One region of the Providencia stuartii genome, then DNA from elsewhere that is predicted to be linked to it. Evidence: predicted binding sites of a transcription regulator. Region 1 holds the regulator's gene; each other region holds the start of a gene.
The links. The regulator LexA, encoded in region 1, represses DNA repair genes until DNA is damaged. The targets are predictions, from matches to a motif close to TNCTGTATGTACATACAGNA.

Region 1 (5,178 bases):
GTATGTGATTTTGGGCTAAGTCGGTATAGCTGACGGGATGGATACAAATAAGGGGGAATGTTAGACACATTCCCCCTTATTTTAGGGTTGCAGAGTAAACTAACTAATCTTCTTTTGCGGGTTCTTTCTCAGCAGAACGCTCTTCTGGCTGGCTGACGCTTTCGATAGTTAAACGTATTTCTGGCGACATTAAACGTGAAATAACAGAATACAGTTTTTTCGCGTTGGCCGTAAAAATGTCGTTTTCATCGTTATCGATATAGCCTTCTTCTCGGAGTGTTTCCACTAAAGTTGAAAAGACAGCTTTGTCAAAGAACTCCGGTGCATTAATGCCATGCAGCACAGAAAGTCGCTGAGCAAGCATGCGGCTTTCTTTCTCTAAGGTATTACGGCTAATTTCAGGGCTCGCATTGAGTAGAGAAAGCGTAATCGCATAGCGTTGTAATGTCTCACGGACACCTGCGGCGAGTAGCTGCAACGGTCGAATACGACGAGGATTGAGTACCACGACGCCGTCTTCTTTCACGCATACCAACTGTTGATGGTTGAGTTCATCAATTAAAGTATCAACGACCTCTATCAAAGATTCGTTATCAAAGCGCATAAATAGTTCCGCTTTGAGGAACGGGTAAATTTGCCCAACCTGATAGTGGATATCTTGGCGACTGATGCGCTCATGGTGTAGCACAATACTTGATATCAGTGATGGTAAGACCAAAAGGTGATGGATATTATTGCGATAATAGGTCATTAAAACAGCATTTTCACGAGGCAGAATAATAATATCCCCCATGCTATCTTTTTCGACTTCAAATTTATCCATCTGCAAAGCATGTTCTAACAATTGCTCGGCGGTTTTATTGGGTGTCGTTGTATCCGCAGTATAAGGAACATTACGTAATAATTGCAGGTAACATTCGACTTGCTCAATCAGTTGTTCACGCGTTAGAGAGCGTTGACGTGAAGCCAGTAGTGCCGTTGAACAAAGGTTAATCGCATTGGCAGCCGCTGCGTTATTGATATTCACCATAATATTATCGGCCAAACCACTCACAACAGGGTTTAACCAACTTGGTCTTTGAGGCTCAATAGGATCGATAGAATCACGCCAATGAGGCACATGTTTCGTTAAATACTGTGTTAACGAAATCGGCTGGCCAAAATTAACGTAGCCTTGACCTAAATTACGTAATTTACGCAGGCCTCGTACCATCGAAAAGAAGCCTTCCTTCTCCTTTTCAGCACCTCGTAGCTCTTTTGCATAGGTCCCCACCTCCATGACATGTTCATAACCAATATAAATCGGTACGATAGTAATAGGGCGAGAGTCACCACGTAGCATGGCCTGTAGTGTCATCGACAGTGTGCCTGTTTTGGGTTGCAACAAGCGACCTGTGCGAGAGCGTCCACCTTCAACAAAGTATTCAATGGAATAACCCCGTGCAAACAGCTCACTGAGATATTCACGAAATACGGTCGAATAAAGTTTGTTTCCTTTAAACGTACGGCGTATAAAGAAAGCGCCTAAATGGCGGAAAATTGGACCTGCTGGCCAAAAGTTTAAGTTGATACCTGCCGCGATATGAGGGGGGACCAACCCTTGATGATACAGAACATAAGAAAGCAATAAGTAATCCATATGACTACGATGTGATGGCACATACACAATTTCATGGCCATCTTGCGCTAACTGACGAACGCGTTCCGCATGCTGAACATTGATCCCTTGATATAAACGGTTCCAAGTCCAGCCTAATACTCTATCCGTCAAGCGTATTGCTTCATAAGAGAAGTTAGCCGCAATTTCTTCCATCATATTGACGGCATTTTGCTGTGCTTTCTTCAGTGGAATTTTTTTACTACGTGCTTCATCTTCAACCGCTTTTTCAATCGCTTTTGAGGTTAATAGCTTATTGAAAAGATCTTGGCGGGCAGGCAGTTTCGGACCAACCGCCGCGAGGCGTTGACGTGAATAATGGATACGGGCAACACGTGCTAGTTTATTCGCAATAATCGTATCGGTACCATGCTCTTGCGCCATCACTCCCATGGATACGGTTGGCGAAAAACGGACAAAACTATCTCGCCCAAGCCAAATCACGGCAAAGAATTTTTGGATACCGTTGAGTAAGCGTAAGGGGGGAGCCGGTGTATGGCCTTCTCGTCCAGGTGCACGACCAAACATCACGGATGCAGGTAGCATTTGAATATCGAGATTCGGATTACTACGATGCAAGTCTAGGTATGCATGGAATATTCTTACTGACTCTTTACGTGGGTTTGGTGAGTAGTAGCGAAAGACTCTCGGACCATCATCAATGAAGACATAGGCCGGTAATTTAGTGCCATTAATGTCATTATCGACCAACGGGTCAGGTAGACCGATCGATAAGCATTGGTGACGTAATGTTAAAAGGTCAGACTTGGAATGATAAGGCAACACGTATAACGTGGGCCGGCTGGTGTCCAATTCCAGTTCTGATATCGGGTCTGTTGGAACGAGTTTACTCTTTACCAGTAATTTAAGTGGTAAATTCAACGTGTTGTAATATATTTTACGCCATAGTGACATAAATGATTATAGCCTCTTGTTAACAATGCTTCGCAAGCATACCAGAAATCAACTGGCAAATGATTAACTTTGACCGCAAAAAATGATTATTGTTTGTAATTTTGAGGAATAAATATGGCGAACCAAACTAAGGGATTGACTCGTGTAATAAAGGCTGCGGGGTATTCCCTTAAAGGATTAAAGGCGGCTTGGATTAATGAAGCGGCCTTTCGGCAGGAATCTGTTGCGGCATTGATTGCCGTCATTATCGCGCTGTGGTTGGATGTGAGTTATATCGATCGATTATTGTTGATCAGTTCTGTTGTGCTGGTGGCGATTGTTGAATTACTGAATAGTGCAATTGAAGCGGTGGTTGATCGCGTGGGCAGTGAATATCATGAATTGTCTGGTCGAGCTAAAGATATCGGTTCTGCCGCGGTGTTTGTGACCATTGGACTCGCGTTGGTTATTTGGGCAACCGTTTTATGGCAACACTATTTTGCTGGCTAATGTAGAAATTGTCGCAAATCGATAAATCCTTGATGAGCTTTCAACAAATATGGCACTTCAGTGATTTAAGTGTTTCAAAACTTCATTTACCTGTATATACTCACAGTCTGACTGTATAAACAAACAGGGGAACGAGATGAAAGCACTGACGGCTAGACAACAGCAGGTTTATGATCTGGTGCGCGATCACATTTCTCAGACGGGTATGCCACCTACACGCGCTGAAATAGCAGCAAGCCTTGGTTTTCGTTCGCCTAATGCGGCAGAAGAGCACCTTAAAGCCTTGGCACGTAAAGGGGTCATTGAGATTGTTTCAGGGGCTTCTCGTGGTATCCGTTTACTACTTGAAGAAGAAAATGATGCTGAAGTTCAGGGGCTTCCTTTGATTGGACGTGTTGCTGCTGGCGAACCTCTATTGGCTCAAGAGCACATTGAAAGTCATTATCAAGTGGATCCTGCTCTATTTAAGCCCCATGCTGATTTTTTATTACGTGTTAATGGTATGTCAATGAAGGACATTGGGATTATGGATGGCGACCTTTTAGCTGTGCATAAAACACAAGATGTCCGTAATGGGCAAGTGGTTGTTGCACGTATTGAAGATGAAGTGACTGTGAAACGCTTTAAGCAGCAAGGTAACCGTGTTGAGTTAATCGCTGAAAATGCAGAATTTGCTCCGATTATTGTTGATCTGCGTCAGCAGAATTTTACAATTGAAGGGCTAGCGGTTGGCGTGATCCGTAATGGTGACTGGTGCTAATGTTAGCGCCATAAAATACCCTCAAAAATATTGCTGGCAGATTTACTATGTATCTATTTTAGGAGTCTGCCTGCGATACCTTTCTTTTACTCATTAGTGAGTTTATCTGTGCACCCGACTTATTAAGAGACATAAAATAAAATATTACGCTCTACTATAGTGTGTTTTGTCTATTTTATTGTCTTAGTGATTACTTTTTCTTTGTCTTAATAGGTTGTTCATGGTCATGATGACAATGCTCATGGTCTTTACAGCTAGCTAACTCACTGCATACTCGGCATAAACCATGGTTCTCAACGACGGTATGACGGAGTTGAAATTGATTTTGATTAGCTAAATCTAAAATAGCAGCTTCTATGGTTCCGCAATCACTTTCTGCTACGCCACCGCAATGATCACAAATCAACATGACTGAGATATGGCTAGGATTGTCAAAGTGATGGCAGATAACATAGCTATTTGTCGATTCGATTTTATGAATAAAGCTCTGTTCCATTAAAAATTCAAGCGCACGATAGACTGTTGGTGGCTTGGCTTGAGGCTCGACTTCACGCAGCAAATCGAGCAGGTCATAAGCACTTATTGCACCGTGTTGTTGCGCTATTAGCCGTAGAACGGTTTCCCGCTGAGGCGTTAGCCTAACACCTCTTGATTGGCAAATTCTTTCGGCCATCACTAGCAGCTTATCCTCACTCATTATTTTCATGGTCGTTGACCCCACAGCAAAAATCCCAATGATAGTGAAGACAAGTTTACCATAACTTTATGATACATAGAGACTGAAATGAGAATGAATAAAAAGTGAGGCTTAGAAAAAAGCGTATTAGGAAAAAATCACAACCATTTAATATTCAAATAAATAAATCACATCTCACAATATACGTTAATATTGTATTTTAAGCATGTTACTAAAAGTGAGTGAAATAGGGTTATAAATGGCACCATTATACTCTGGTGCAATAAGTAATTTATTATCACGATAAAAACAAAACCAATACAAAATAATAACAAGTGAAGTGTAACTTTAAATTTAAAAAGTAATCTTCAGTAACACATTTCAATTGGGAGTTTTCTTATCTGCATTATTTAATATAGGTTTTTATTTTAATTTTCATTGGTTTTTTATTTTTTAATTCTAATTTATTAGGTTTTCATACTGATTTTTGTTGTTTTTTTCTAGTGATACGTATTTCTTTATAATAAGGCGGCTTTCTTTTTAGAAAAAATTATTAAATTTTTATAAATATAAACTTACATTTTTATATATATTTTTCTAATTATTACTACTTTTAGGAGTTGGCGCTGCCTTTTTTAAGGGGTTGGAACTGAAAATAAGAAAATAACAGCATAATTTACT
Region 2 (5,178 bases), 1.8 Mb from region 1:
GTCTGGTGCCAGACACTCGATCAGAGCAGCACGGCCTTTAACGTTGTCACATTTGTTACCAGTTACTGGATCTTCTTTACCACGACCTTCAGCAGCGATTGCGCTAGCTGGAACGCCTTTAGCTACCAGGTAGTCAACAACTGACTGAGCACGTTTTTGTGACAGTGGCAGGTTGTAGTTTTGTGAACCGATACGGTCTGTGAAACCAACTACCAGTACGCGACCTTGAGTTGGGTCGATGCTGCTCAGTTCGTTATACAGTTCGTTCAGTGCTTGCTGACCTTCTGGCTTCAGAGTTGCTTTGTTGAAGTTGAACAGAACGTCTGAACGCAGAGTGAAACGTTTGTTCTCAACAACTGGAGCTGGCTCAACAACTGGCGCTGGCTCAACAACTGGCGCTGCTTCTTGGTTGAAACGATATGCTAGACCAACGCTCAGCATGCCGTTGTCTGGACGTACGCCCAAGTTATCGTTATCACCGATGTTGCTCACCCACTGGTAGTCTAAACGAGTCGCCCAGTTTGGAGTGATTGCATATTCAACACCCAGTGCGTATACAGGAGAAACGCCAGTGTCGTTTTCTTTGTAATTTGGTTGACCTTCTTGATGTGCTTTAACATCAGTACGCCATACCATACCACCTAAACGAGTGTAAACGTCTAAGTCATCCATTACTGGATAGCTTAGTTTGGTCGTCAGAGAAACACCCATTGATTTCAGGTCGCCGTTGTTACCAGCACCTTTGTATTTCATTTTACCAAACCAGTCATAACCAAGCTCGAAGCCCATGTACTGGTTGTATTGGTAACCTGCGTATGCACCAGCACCGAAAGTATCACGGTCAGTACTGTTACCTACAGTTGCATTACGATCAACTGGAGTAAAGCTTGTGTCTTCATAGTGAGACCAACCCAGTTTAGCACCGGTATACCAAGTGTTGTCTTTTGGAGCTGCCTGCGCAACAGTTGCGAAAGCTGCTACTGCCACTGCTACTGCGATAGCTGTCTTTTTCATTTTTTACGCCTCGTTATCATCCAATATAGGCATGGCTTCAATGAGCCTTATTATTCGCCATTGGTTTAAAATACTTGCTAGGTTTCGCTGACATTATCTACAAAAATTTATAAAAAGTAAAAAATAATGCCATAACCTTAACAAGCTAAAGTCTACAACGAACTTAAAAAGATACAAGTAGAGCAAGCAAAAATCGTTATAAAAAAACATATTTTAGTGGATAAATCAGAGAGATAAACATAACCTAATTTTAGATTGATTATTATCTATCCCATTGATCTCAATTATTTTTTCTACATTTTTTGAGCTTGTTATATCCAAATGTCAAATTTACTAAGAATATTCTTAATCTTGGCTAGTGATAATAGTTAGAGTGAATTTTTAGGTTATTTAGCTGTCCAGAATGGATACTTGCAATATTATGTGTTTTTTGAGGGCGCATAATAAAGCCAATAGAATGACCTTCTTGAGCCGCGCTTTGTAATCGAGCAAAGTCCTGTTCATTTAATTCAGGAAGCCAGCCGAGTACGACACTGTAATTACCACTCTTTAATGCCTTTTCCATTGCATCTATTGTCGTTATTGACGGCATATTACTTAATTGCATGATTTTATTTATAGGTAAACCAGACTGCTCTAGCCAATGGCGACTCAACTTTTTATTTGGACTCAACCAAAGCAACCAGCGAGATTGCACACCAAATTGGCGCAACATTGGTAGTAGGATGTAATCCATAATAGGATGTTTTTCATCATAAACCAGTTCACTCACCATACCATGCTGCATGGCATCATGGATATGTGGTGTTGAAGGCATGACTTGCGTACTGTGGTTAACAGAATGTTCAGTTGCTTTGTTCCAAGAATAGATAGCCATAATTCACCTCACCAATCAAGCTGTATGAATATACAGTAACTGTATATTCATACAATATCAAGCCTATTTTTTCAAAGCGCTTCGCAACTTTGGTGTTTTTATCTGCAATATTCTTGGAGTTTTAGGCTGTTCATCTCAGAATAGGTTTCTGCTAATTGTTTGTAAAATTAGGATATTTATAGTTTCACATACAAGGATGGAAGTAGATGAATACTCATAAGGAGCTTGGGTGTATGTCTTTACTGGAAAAGAATGATCCTCGATTAGATCAGCTATTAAAACGTTTTGGTGAGTTTAAAAAGAAAAACCACTTTGGTGGATATTGTCTAATCATCGATAGTGCCATCATCGGGTTAACATTAGATGGCCTTTTATATTTACGTGGATGTCTTTTTGCAAGAAGCTACTTTGAATCTATTAAACTTAGGCGGCTAGTGTTTAGCAAAAAAGGCATACCGCTAGAACTGCGTTATTATCAGATCCCTGAGCAGATATGGGAAAATGAAGAGTTATTGCTCCATTGTATTGAGTTAGCTTATCGTTCTGCGATTGAAGAACGAAAACAAAAACAATCAGCGGTATTACGCATCAAAGATTTACCGAATATGAATATGTCAGTAGAGAGAGCATTAGGCAAAATCGGCATTCATAAAGTTGATGATTTACGAGCAATAGGTGCGAAAGCTTGCTTTTTGAAGCTAAAACAGTTGGGGCGATTTTCTCCTAGTATTAAATTACTGATTGGATTAGCGGGGGCAATAGAAGGCTATCATAGTGCTGTTTTACCATTACAAATGAAACAAGAATTGATCAATTGGTATAACAGTGTGGGGTAGGGCTAATTAAGGTGAGATAAACGATGAGAGGGGATGTCACTGTTTCGCCACATTTTGACACCCGCTCATCTGTTTTATTTATCGGCTAACTGACTTAATTTTGCTCGTGTACATAATGATTTGCTGACGTATTAATTTGTATGATCATAGCCTTGATTTCAGGAATAAGCTCCAGTAATAATCTTGCTTGTTCCATAATCAGTACTGTTTTTTCATCATCACTGACGGATATGCTATCAATGCGACGCGTAATACTTTCTCGTAACTGTTCTGATTTCTCTTCGGCTTGAGCGTCCAACGTCAGGATTTGCAATGAGGTTTCTACATAGCAAATAGCATCACTTAAAATCGTGAGGTTATCCTTATTTTGCATCTGCTCTCGATGTGCACCAAGGGCGGAAATATAGCTCAGCAATGTATGGTTAAGGCATAGAAGCCTAAATGCCTGTTCTTGGGTGACTTGATAGGACTTCGGGTCTGATGCCATATTCGAAACAATAGAAGCAAATTCTGCATCATTATTATGGGCATCTCGCCGTGCTACTCGGTATTCAAGGCTATTATCTTTACCTTGATAGTACTGTTGCAAAATCGCATCTAAATAACGGCAATTGCTGTCCATGGTTTTTTGTACCACTTGAGGTAATTGGCGAAATTTCCAATCAGGCCATATAAAGCTCACTGCAAGAAAGGCAATAAAACAACCGATTAAAGTATCAATGACCCGAGGAAGAGCAACCTCAAATCCTTCTCCTAATAGGTTAAAACAAAAGAGAACAAGCAAGGTAATAAATAGGGTTGCTTGAGCATATTGGCTGCTACGGAAAACAAAAAATAGCAAACCAGAAATAACGATTAAGGTCAGCTGTCCTTCCATTGAAGGCACAAAATTTAATAAAGGTAACCCAACGAGTATCCCGATGAGGGTACCGATTATCCGTAGTGCGAGTCGTCGTTTGGTTGCACTATAGTTAGGTTGGCAAACAAATAAACTGGTTAATAAAATCCAATATCCTCTTTCTAAATCAAATAACTGGATAATGAGATAGCCTGTACAGAGTAAGAGTGACATTCTAACGGCATGGCGGAAAAGTGCAGACTTAGGCGTTAAATGATGTTTAAAGCGGGCAATAATATCACTGAGACCTGAAGGGGACTCATCTGATAATTGTTCAATTTGTTTATTGTGGTGTTGCCGTGAATTCTGTTCAAGGCTAAGCCCACGCAATTGCACGTCAATACCTTTCAAGTTTTTGAGTAAGTTATACAACGCTTTTATTTCATGAATCGCTGGGGAGCGTTGCTTAAGTAATTGCAGTGAGTTTTCAAGGTAAGTGAAAGTACCTTCAAAGCGTGGATTATGTTGATATTGTTTACGCCATAGGACTGATTGAGCGACTTGCTGGCAAGCTCTTGCTTGCATACTCAGTAAACGTTGAAAACGGAATAATATATCGCTGTGGCGCAGGGTGCGACTCAGTTGTTGGTATTGAATGTGTGATGAGCTGGCACGTTCATGGATATCTTGCGCCACAAAATAATATTGCAACGTCGTACGGGTGCCTTTTTGTCCGCGATCACCTTTTAGTCGGCTAAGAAGCGCTATTTTTGCTTGATTCATCGTACTGACTAATGTGCTATTAACGAGTGCTAGCTCGTAGACTGACTGCGGGTAGTCATCTTCCAAATCGGGGTCGAATAGGTTAGCTTTAGCATCAAGATAAGCCGCTAATTGCTGATAACATTGCGTAATGGCATCTTGCAACGGCCTAACTGGAAATAGAATATGGCCGATTAAGGTCAAGACGTTATACCAAATAGCACCAATGAGTAGCAAAGCAGGTTGTTGATACCATGTATCAAAAATAGGCACACCCAGCATGGTATAGATGGCAATTAATAGCGCACCAAAAGCAATCGTAGCATAGCGTTGACCTAATGCGCCCAATAGAATGAATCCACAGGTTGAAATTGCCAGACCAAAGAAGAAAAGTATTGGATGTGGGAATAATAATTCAATAGAGACGGATGCGATAAAAAAGCAACATAGTGTGATAACTAAGTTTTTTAAGCGGCCAGTTAATCTATCATCGAGATCCGTCAGAGCCGCCGCAACCATGCCTAAGGTTAAGGGAATTGTGACTTTGGGCTCTTGGTTTAATAACCAAGGAATGAGAGTCGTCCCTGTCAGGGCGATTAAGATTCGGATATAATATAAAATATGGCTGTTATATAAAACACGACGATAACTGGTAAGCAGCGTTAACACAAAGTACCTCAAAGGCAAACATTCCCTAGTCTATACTCGTCATATTTCAAGTTGCTTAGTTGTTGATGTGTTTTCAACCTGCAAATTTAAGTGCCTATATAATCTAGTTTTCTTTTCAACACATTGTTGAACATTTTCTAGATACAACTCGAATTATGTAGAGTCTATATAGGATAGCGTGT
Region 3 (5,178 bases), 1.5 Mb from region 1:
CCAAGCAATTAATTCCTCATATCCATCACCATCAGGTAAACCTAAATCTAATAACATGAGATCAAAATTACGTGAATTTAATTGTTGTTTAGCATCGTTAAGTAATCGTACCCAAAGGGGATTAAAACCAGCAAGTTCTAGACCTCGACATAATGCTTTGCCTAGTTGGAGATCATCTTCAACTAATAAGATATTCATTTTATCACCTCTCTAGCGTGCAGTATAAGCAGCTAATATTTTTCCGACAATATAACTAAGGTAAATTCAATGAGAGATTTAATGATCTCTTAAGGTTTGTTTAACCCATTTTTAAGGTACGAAGCGCGAATAGGATTACTATTTTAACATCTTTGCAATCCTTGGAATAACTAAAATGAAATTACAATTAATTGAACTCCCTATTTTCGTTACGGTTATTCTTATCTCAATGTTTTTAATGGGAAAAAACTTTAGTCCTTCAAAGGAAATGCTCATGCCAACGCTTTCATTTAATCAGTTAGCTGAGAATACACATACTAGAAATGGTATTGAAAACGAAAGGATAAAAGACGAATTTAAAAAGAATTTGAAGCCCATAAAAGAAATTAAAGCATTTATTCGACAAAAAATTTATTAACAGAACCAGATAGGATATTTTAATGAAACGTTTGTGTTCAGCGGCAATATTAGTCACTGCCTTGTCACCCTACAGTGTTGTCGTCGCAGGGGAGAGTGTCATAGTTTTGGGAGCAGGGGGTTCTGTTATGCCTGCTTATGAAGGATCTAATAAATACTTATTTTCGCCAACCGTTGATGTGAACTACGGATATATTTCCGATGATTACGGCGTATTTAGCTTAGGGTTAGAGGGAGCAGAATGGGCTATTGGTTTAACCGAAAACTTAACGGTTTCCAGTCGGTTAGGTTATGACGCAGGACGAGATGAAAAAATAGGTATTTTGGGTCATAAGAATGAAGATTTAAAAGGTATGGGGGATCTAGATAGCTCCATGCTCGTGGGGGCAGAAATTAATTATTCGATTAATAATTTTCAGCTTTACCTTTCTGCCAATATGGCAACGAAAGATCGCCATTATGGTGGACGAAATATTGGTAGAACTGTCAATGTTGAAATGGGGGGGATTGGTTATTATCAGTTTAGTCATCGGTGGGATATCGAATATACGCTAGCAACCACCTGGGGGAATAAAGCTTACAATCAAGCTTATTTTGGCGTTTCTCCACTACAGGCGAGCCGTTCCCGTTTTAGTGAATATGATGCGGGGAGTGGATTTAAAGATGTTCATGGAGGCGCTATCCTAAACTATAACTGGAATGAAAATATAACCTTTTACACGGGGGTTGGGGCTTATTATCTTGTCGGTGATGCAGCAAAAAGTTCCATCACGGAGCAACGCCTAGGTTGGGTAGGTTTAGGTGGAGTAAGGTATACTTTTTAATTTATCATTCTGTTGATGATAAACAATAAAGGAATGCTGGACGCGATAGACGATATCCAGACATTCCTTTAATTTTATGCATGCTTAATCCTCTAACGTTTGTTCTGGGATCCAGCCATCATCCATCCATATTTCTTCTAATATCTCTTCGATACGAACCTTGTCTTGGGCAAGTTTGGTTCCAGAAATATTAATACGTTGACCAGAGCTAAAACCTACCCGAGTCACCATATCTGGGTATTGTGGGCTGAGTTTGCGCGTTATCTCAGACTCAAGAGCTTGCAACATAATATCACTAGGTTTTTGTGGTGCATTTTTATCAAATAAAATTTCAATGCGTAACATAGTCGCCTCTAACTAATACTGTGTTTGTATACAGTATTTTTAGATTGAGTCACGAATAAAGTCAATATCAGATCGATAATATTTTTTCAATGACACATAAAATATGTGCAACCACGGTTTTTTACTTTTTAAAGTTAAAATAAAACAATGCGCTAGTAAGGGTTAACACTGGATAAAAACTTAAAATGAGTTGCCTAGAAAAAGAGAATAAGTATGCTAAATAGGTTTTTTTAAGATGATAGGATAGGTTCAGGTCGCATGCTCACAGTAACAAGGTTGACTAGCAGAAACGTTTTAGAAATAGCAAATGTAAACCAACTGTATGATTCAGCATTCCCCGCTCATGAAAAAAGAAGTTATCAAGGGCGGCAAAGTATCTTTAGTCATGAGGATTATTATTTATACTATTTTTCTGATAACGGTATTTTTATTGGCTTTATAGGCAGTTGGAGAGTCGATGATTTCTTTTATGTTGAACATCTTGCAGTTTCATCGGCTCTAAGGGGGCAGGGTTATGGTCAAAAGGTCATACAGTTATTTGCTAAACAGGTGAACAACATTATCTTGGAAATTGATCCTGTCATTGATGAAATTAGTCAAAAGCGATTACGTTTTTATCTGCATTGTGGATTTAAACAAAATGAATATGCACATGTTCATCCTAGTTATCACCCAGAGTTTAAACCTCATCAGTTGGAAATATTGAGTTATCCAATAAAAATCAACCCGCAAATATATCAACGATTTAATCAAAAATTAATCAATGTTGTTATGCAACCTTCTTTACTCTAAAAATATGATGTTGCCAATTAACTAGGCTAATTGGCAAAAGTAAATAAGTTCGGGATCTCCCTCATCAAGATTATCGATGAAGCCACTTGGTTTGAATTGGGCTTTATCGAGTAATCGTTGCATCGGAGTATTTGACTGGTTAGTCGATGTAAATATTTTTTGAGTAAGGCAAGTCTGTTTAAGTTGTTGTAGCAATGAAAGACCAGCACCTTGCTGTCGAAAGGCTTGATTAACCATTATCATTTCAATAAAAGCACATTCAAAAAAATGGTAGTGTAATACCCCATAAGCGATAATTTGGTTCTGTTGTTCAATCAGGTAACAATGTTTGTTGTTGACCCATTGAGATATTTTTTGAGCTCGTTCTACCGTTGTGACACTATCAAGCTGAATGAGGGATGCTATATCAGGGGGGGTTGCTAGTCGAAACATGTGCAATGAGTATTCCTTATTGATAAACATGACTGAATTGTAAATGTGCTTAAATGAGGTATGGCTGCGATGATAAACAGTGCTAATTTAGTGAATAAATAAAACACAATGGGTTATTTCTATGAAAATAATCAAAAAACTACTCAATAGTCAATATGTTGGTTATTGTCTTACTGTCTTTATGATGGTCATCTTTGGTGTGCCGCCATCTGAATGTGAAAAAGAGATGCAAAACGATAAATAAAATTGCGTTGTACTGACTACTTGCTCAGTTTGGGTATGTTTTCGCATTTTCAGTTTAAATCAGTTAGAACAAGCTTGCGGAGATATTGATACATAATCCGAGTATAGCCATATTAAAAATAAAAGAGATGATAGATTGTAATAAAACAGCACGGCGCATAGGTGTCGATGCAACCTCAATGTCTGCTGTTTGTGATGCAACAGCAATAGTAAAAGAAAAATACATAAAGTCAGAGTAGCTCGGTTCGAGTAATTTATCTGGAAAACGTAACCATGGCTGCTGTGGTTTAGCATTACTATAATATAAGTGTGCATAGTGCATCGTAAAACCGGTGGGAAGAAGTAGCCATGATGAAATTAAAGTCGACGCTGTGAGTGCATAAGGGATGAATTTATCTGACTTAGAGAAATCACCATGACCGCCTAATGCAAAAAATAAAACTAATAAGCTTACACAGCATCCTGCAACCAAAAAGAAAATAACCATTTGAGCACTTTCGTCTTCAACTCTCGTGATTTCACGGATGTTTTTAGCTTTGTGATTCATAATACGCACAAAAAGAAATAATAAATACATCCAGGCAAAAGCATTCCAGCTGATGATCAAACTCATCATAGTATTTTGATAAGAGAGTAGTGCGAAAAAAGTAGCGAAGGCAACAAATAATGAAATAATAAAGCGTGGGCGAGAGAGAAACACATGGCGAAAAAGGCGCATAACGCGTATCGCGTAATGTAACATGACACATACCTTAATAAATATAAAAATAATATTTATTATATCAAATGTTTGAGCCTATGTAGCAATAATACAAGCCCATAATAGGGGGGGATTTCAAGTAAATACATTGCCAATAAACTATATCGACACATTAAATTTACTTTATGTGGAAAATAGGACTGTGTTACGTTATAAATTTATCGATAGCAGAATCTATTTGCTATTTTGAATCGTCAGTATCGTTATTTTATTATTATTTAGATGATCATTTTATGAATAAAATATTTTATATCATCATTGGATTATTCCTGCTCGGCGCGGCATTTTTATTTGGCATGTCAGTCGTCTATAAAAATGAAATTAGTATGATAGAACGGGTCGAGCGTGCAGTATTAGGTTATTTAGATAACCCTAAAGCGGAATCGTTTAAAAACGTCACCTATTATTTTGACAAAATATCACATAATGGTGGCGAGGTAGGGTATGTTTGTGGTTTTGTATCACGACACTATGATTTTTCAAGAGAAACAGAAGATAAGCGCTTTATCGTAAAAACCTATATACGCCCTGACGGCACAGTCCATATTTCCATCCCAATTATTGATGGGGTAGATGAAATGTTGACGGAAGAGCAAATTGATAATTTATGGAATAAGTTCTGCAAGGGACCGTCAACAGATTTACCTGCGTGATGGCGATAGTTATCTCTAAATAGCTTTATCAATTGATTTTTCAATCGATTTACAGACAGGGGAAGTCCCTGTTGCTTGCTCAATTTTGGCAGGTAACTTTCCTTCGGGAGGATCAATTTGAATCGTGCATCCATTTTGATCAGACACTTGTTTCGTTGCTGTTGAGCAACCTAACATTAGGGTTACTGCAATTAGAATGCATGAAGTTTTTATATTCACGGTTTTGACTCTTTCAATGGAAGCAATAAATTTGCTATAAATACTTTAATAAATCGAAAAATATATTGTTAGTTTTAATAAAAATCAACTAAACAATAATGACCATCTTAATAAGAGCCTTGCTCTGACTATATATTTAGATGATGCAATACGCTTATTCAACTTATTGTAGTCATTTTAATATGATGAGTATATTAAAATGAAAAAATAATAAAGGGCATAAAAGTGGTTCAATAATTTTTATTTGAGTTAAGTGTTTAGTGAAAATAAAAATTGATATTCATAATGATGGATA
Region 4 (5,178 bases), 2.2 Mb from region 1:
CGCTTGTTATTGGGGGGATAGAGAATGTGATATCGCAATGTTACCGCTGTATCAAGAATTACCAATCCAGATTATAGATGGCTATCAAAGTGTTTGGCCATTACCAAGCGGTTTTCTCGATAGGCAGCCCCTTTATCAACTGTACTATTTACTTTGTCAGTCAAACATATTTGGGCTTGAAAAGAGCTACTTGCATGCTCGAACGATTACCGATGAGTTACTTGGTGAAAAGTAACGACGTGTTTTGGCCCAGTTTTGTTTGACTGGGCCTGACTGATTACCAATTCAAAAATTTTAACGCGAAATAAATTGCGACACCTAACACGATCGGCCAAAAATACAGAATAAAGAACTGAGTAAAAATGGTATGACGAGGGATCGTAACCTTGGCTTCCAATTCCTCTTTCGAAACGTCGTTACCTTTCGCCTTTTCTAAAATCACATGGTCTTCAATACTTTCACGAATAAACTTAATTTGTCGATACATTCGTAGGCCCGACGCACTTAGCGCTATACCAACAAAGATAAAAATAAAAATGATTATAAAACCGATATTCGCCCCGACAAACCCTTCAGAGACTCGGGGAATGGGAGAGTTATGCCAAAACAGATTGAGAAATGGTGTACTTTGACGGGTCATTTCAGCCATTAATTTAATAAAATCATTGGCGACCGCGTTAATTCCCTCACCTTCCAGCCCTTTTATTGCTGCAAGTTTGATGAGTGAAGCTAAGGTAGAAAGCAATGCTACAAGAAAAACAATCCAACCGAGAATACGTTTGCCGATTGCGACATAACTTGCAGTCTGGTAATTCATTATTAACCCTCAAAAAATTTTTTTTATAACTAATCATAACTGAATTTTCATAAACCCACCAAATTTACAACACTGAATAATAGTGTTCCGACTATTTTCAGATTTTTTAACTTGTTATTTATTAAGGCTATTAACAAAGATCCCCGTTCTGATATATATAATCAAGTAATGACTTGCTACAATATCTCGTCACACGAAAGGGCTAAGCATTTCAAGTTGTATGCCACTCATTAACCAAGTGACCAGTGAAATCAATCCATCATTTCACTGCATACAACGGATTGAAGCATGGCAAGGTCACACATACATGAATGGAGTTTTGACATGTACCATAATTTAACCATCCAATCTGTTATTTTTGATATGGATGGCTTGCTGATTGATTCTGAGCCTTTTTGGGCACAGGGAGAGCGAGAGGTGTTTTCTCAGTTAGGCATCGACTTGTCTATTGCCGATAAATTACCTGATACTCTCGGTTTACGTATCGACCATGTTGTAGAGCTTTGGTACCACGCTTCTCCATGGCAAGGCCATAGCCTCAAAGAAGTTGAGCAAATGATTATTGACCGTGTCATTGGATTAGTTGAGGAACAACGTCCTCTCCTACCTGGTGTGCATCATGCCCTTGAACTGTGCCGTTCAATGGATCTCAATATCGCGCTCGCTTCAGCATCCCCACTCTATATGCTGGAAAAAGTCTTAAACTTATTTGATATTCGCGATTATTTTTCTGCGGTCGTCTCTGCTGCTGATTTACCTCACAGCAAACCACACCCAGAAGTTTATCTGAATGCCGCAGCGTTGTTAGACACCAAGCCTATTCATTGTGTGTCATTAGAAGATTCCTTTAATGGCATGATTGCCGCTAAAGCAGCACGGATGCGCTCGATCGTCGTACCCGATAAACAACATTTTAATGACCCGCGTTGGGGCCTCGCTGATGTTAAGCTATCTTCACTCAATGAATTAACTGAAAAACATTTGCGTTAATTTTTATTCATTTCTTTTTTTATCTAATCCCTATCATTTTTTGATAGGGATATTACGAAAAAGTATAAAGCTCTGATGTTATTCGCTAATAAATAAGCGTTTTTTTCGCTACTCACCTATCATATTCCTTGTAAACACTTTATACTTCCCGCCTAACTGTATAGATAAACAGATGGTAATTTATCCACCATGACTGCTGAAGGGCACCTGCTATTTTCTGTCGCCTCATTAATAATGGCACATAAGCTAGAAATCACGACTGAGCTTGCTCAAGGTGACTGGCTACATATGGTGCCAGGCGTTCTGCTGGGTGCCTTATTGCCAGATATCGATCACCCTTCTTCTATTCCTGGGCGGCTATTAAGGATCTTATCAATACCGATTTCTAAATTATGCGGACACCGTGGATTCACGCATAGCTTGATTGCTTGGCTACTATTAATGATCGCCTGCTACCAGTGGTTACCATCACAATGGGCTATCCCGAATGATTTACTGCAAGCATTTTTACTCGGTTATATCAGCCACTTAATTGCAGATATACTAACGCCTTCTGGAGTGCCATTCCTATGGCCACTGCCGTTGCGTTTTTGCCTGCCACTACTGCGTAGTAAGTCAAATAAACGGGCTGAGCGCTTTGTTGCTATTGCATTGACGGTTTGTGCTTGCCTTCTACCTGCTGGCTACAACTTTGATCTGCACTCACAATTTGATAGCGTCATAAAATATATTCATAATCAAATAGATACATACTTACCTACCTAATCAATCGTTTTGTAATATACTGTAAGTATCAATCTTTATATGTTATTACTTTTCATTATAAGAATTGTATTTTATCTACTGTTAACATATAACCAGTTGTTAGGATAAGCTAATCCCTTATAACCTTTAAGGTTTACAGTGCTAATAACATAATTCAAAAACTGCGATTGGAGTTCGGAATGAATATTCCTTTAATAATTAATGTGCTCATCTTTGTAGCACTGCTTATACTGCTAGCAAAATTAGGGGCAAAGGGCTGGAGTCTATCTAAAAAAGTTTTATTAGGCTTGGTTTTCGGTGTTGCTTATGGTGTAGCGCTACACTATGTGTATGGTACTGGTCACCAAACGCTGAAGGATTCCATTCTCTGGTTTAATATCGTCGGTAATGGTTATGTGCAATTATTACAAATGGTTATTATGCCATTAGTATTTGCCTCAATACTCAGCGCTGTTGCACGCCTACACAAGGCTTCCTCTTTGGGAAAAATTAGTTTTTTAACGATTGGTACACTACTATTAACGACAGCCATTGCCGCACTGATTGGTATTTTGATGGCTAATCTGTTTGGCTTAACGGCCGAAGGTTTGGTTCAAGGCCAGCAAGAAACCGCACGTCTTGATGCGATTCAAAATAACTATGTCGGTAAAGTATCCGATCTAGCTGTTCCACAGTTAATTTTATCCTTTATTCCAAAAAATCCATTTGCTGATCTGACTGGGGCTAGCCCAACGTCAATTATTAGCGTCGTGATTTTTGCAGCCTTCTTAGGTGTCGCTGCCTTACAATTATTCAAAGATGACCAAGAGCGTGGTGAGAAAGCATTAGCGGCTATCGATGTGTTACAAGCTTGGGCGATGAAACTGGTTCGTTTAGTGATGCGTTTAACACCGTATGGTGTAATGGCACTAATGATAAAAGTTGTCGCAAGCTCTAACTTATCCGATATCATCAACTTAGGTACTTTTGTTATTGCCTCTTATGTCGCAATCGGATTAATGTTTATTATCCACGGTATTTTCATTGCGGTAACTGGCCTAAGCCCGATTAAATTTTTCAAAAAAGCAGGTCCAGTATTAACGTTCGCTTTCACAAGCCGTTCTAGTGCAGCGAGTATTCCATTAAATATTGAGACGCAAACTCGCCGTTTTGGTGTGCCAGAGTCTATCGCTAGCTTTTCCGCTTCCTTTGGTGCCACTATCGGCCAAAACGGTTGTGCAGGTATTTATCCTGCGATGTTGGCGGTAATGGTTGCGCCAACAATGGGAATTAACCCATTTGATCCTCTATGGATTGCCACCTTGGTTGGTATCGTCACAATCAGTTCCGCTGGGGTTGCGGGTGTTGGTGGTGGTGCAACATTTGCGGCATTAATTGTATTGCCAGCGATGGGTCTCCCCGTCACGCTTGTAGCATTATTGATTTCCGTTGAACCATTGATTGATATGGGCCGTACCGCATTAAACGTGAGCGGTTCAATGACTGCGGGTACCGTAACCAGTCAGTTAATGGGTGAAACCAACAAAACAATTTATAACCAAGAAGAGGATGGCGAACTAAAACACGTCTAATCTTCGCTCATGATTAACTGCTCACCGTCCTATCGGGCTCGGTTAGTAAAATAACAATCACACCCTGTGAGTCTTAGGCTGACAGGGTGTTTTTTTATCTCACGCCTTTAATTAAATTTATTTATCGTATGGATAACGATAAATTTCAGTGTTTAATTCTAAAATACCTTGCCAATAGTCAATAGTACGTAAGATAATAGCGGCTGAGTAACGATTCTAGGCTATCTGCCTATGTTACGTCAGCCCGTGTTCTGCGGGTCACCATCATCAATATTTTTTAGTGATTTTATATATGACCAATATTCATATACTAAAAACTGATCCTGAAAATAACCCATGTGTAAGTTGCGGTGCATGTTGCGCTTATTTTCGCGTCTCTTTCTATTGGGCTGAGAGTGAAAGTGGTGGTGGGTTAGTCCCTCAAGAGTTAACTGAGCAAATCACCCCCTTTATGAGTGCAATGAAAGGGACGAACCAAAAACACAATACGCGCTGCACCGCATTGACAGGTACCATTGGCGAATGTGTCTCTTGCTCAATTTACACACAACGACCAACGCCTTGCCGCGAGTTTGAACAATCATGGTTATCAGGAGTTCACAATGAAGCTTGTGACCGAGCTCGAGCAGCCCATGGCCTTCCGCCTTTAGAACCTCACTTGCCACAGATCGCGTGTTAACCGTCTATGACCCAGGTCACTCTGGGTTATCTCTTTGAATCCATTGATGATACATCTTACTTCAATGAAGAAATTGAGCTTATTCATCTCAATAGATTAATCGAATAACAATGAAAAATGGTCATCTCCTTTAGCCACATCCCCTCTTCTTTGATGCCTCTGAATGATATTCAGATCGACTGTTTATCTAACGTTAATCAACATAACCCGAATGGGTTATGTTGAGGATTTAAATGGCTTCCAAGGACTATTTCTTTGTTTTGCGGATGTTAAAGCGTTATCTACGCAAAAAAACGCTAATATGTTTATTCTTCCCTTAACTCTGTCATGGCTTCCATTGCTAATTCAAATGAATA

Region 2: the regulator LexA is predicted to act here: its motif matches at 1,910-1,929, upstream of sulA (SOS-induced cell division inhibitor SulA).
Region 3: the regulator LexA is predicted to act here: its motif matches at 1,801-1,820, upstream of P2E05_RS08340 (DinI-like family protein).
Region 4: the regulator LexA is predicted to act here: its motif matches at 1,962-1,981, upstream of P2E05_RS11800 (metal-dependent hydrolase).

What each region holds. Positions count from the first base shown of each region.
Region 1 is NZ_CP119546.1:447,166-452,343, forward strand. Features, by position in the region: gene plsB (glycerol-3-phosphate 1-O-acyltransferase PlsB) at 104-2,572, opposite strand; gene P2E05_RS01920 (diacylglycerol kinase) at 2,687-3,061, shown strand; gene lexA (transcriptional repressor LexA) at 3,198-3,821, shown strand; gene zur (zinc uptake transcriptional repressor Zur) at 4,012-4,527, opposite strand.
Region 2 is NZ_CP119546.1:3,074,457-3,079,634, reverse strand. Features, by position in the region: gene ompA (porin OmpA) at 1-1,014, opposite strand, end outside; gene sulA (SOS-induced cell division inhibitor SulA) at 1,370-1,891, opposite strand; gene P2E05_RS13735 (TfoX/Sxy family DNA transformation protein) at 2,098-2,727, shown strand; gene yccS (YccS family putative transporter) at 2,822-4,996, opposite strand.
Region 3 is NZ_CP119546.1:1,927,142-1,932,319, forward strand. Features, by position in the region: gene P2E05_RS08325 (response regulator) at 1-198, opposite strand, end outside; gene P2E05_RS08330 (hypothetical protein) at 374-616, shown strand; gene P2E05_RS08335 (MipA/OmpV family protein) at 639-1,439, shown strand; gene P2E05_RS08340 (DinI-like family protein) at 1,524-1,784, opposite strand; gene P2E05_RS08345 (GNAT family N-acetyltransferase) at 2,043-2,576, shown strand; gene P2E05_RS08350 (GNAT family N-acetyltransferase) at 2,598-3,008, opposite strand; gene P2E05_RS08355 (hypothetical protein) at 3,130-3,252, shown strand; gene P2E05_RS08360 (DUF1345 domain-containing protein) at 3,316-3,993, opposite strand; gene P2E05_RS08365 (hypothetical protein) at 4,245-4,664, shown strand; gene P2E05_RS08370 (thiamine biosynthesis protein ApbE) at 4,680-4,841, opposite strand.
Region 4 is NZ_CP119546.1:2,687,893-2,693,070, forward strand. Features, by position in the region: gene P2E05_RS11785 (fructosamine kinase family protein) at 1-235, shown strand, start outside; gene P2E05_RS11790 (YniB family protein) at 278-817, opposite strand; gene hxpB (hexitol phosphatase HxpB) at 1,142-1,807, shown strand; gene P2E05_RS11800 (metal-dependent hydrolase) at 1,997-2,572, shown strand; gene P2E05_RS11805 (L-cystine transporter) at 2,752-4,143, shown strand; gene P2E05_RS11810 (YkgJ family cysteine cluster protein) at 4,436-4,822, shown strand; gene P2E05_RS11815 (luciferase-like monooxygenase) at 5,128-5,178, opposite strand, start outside.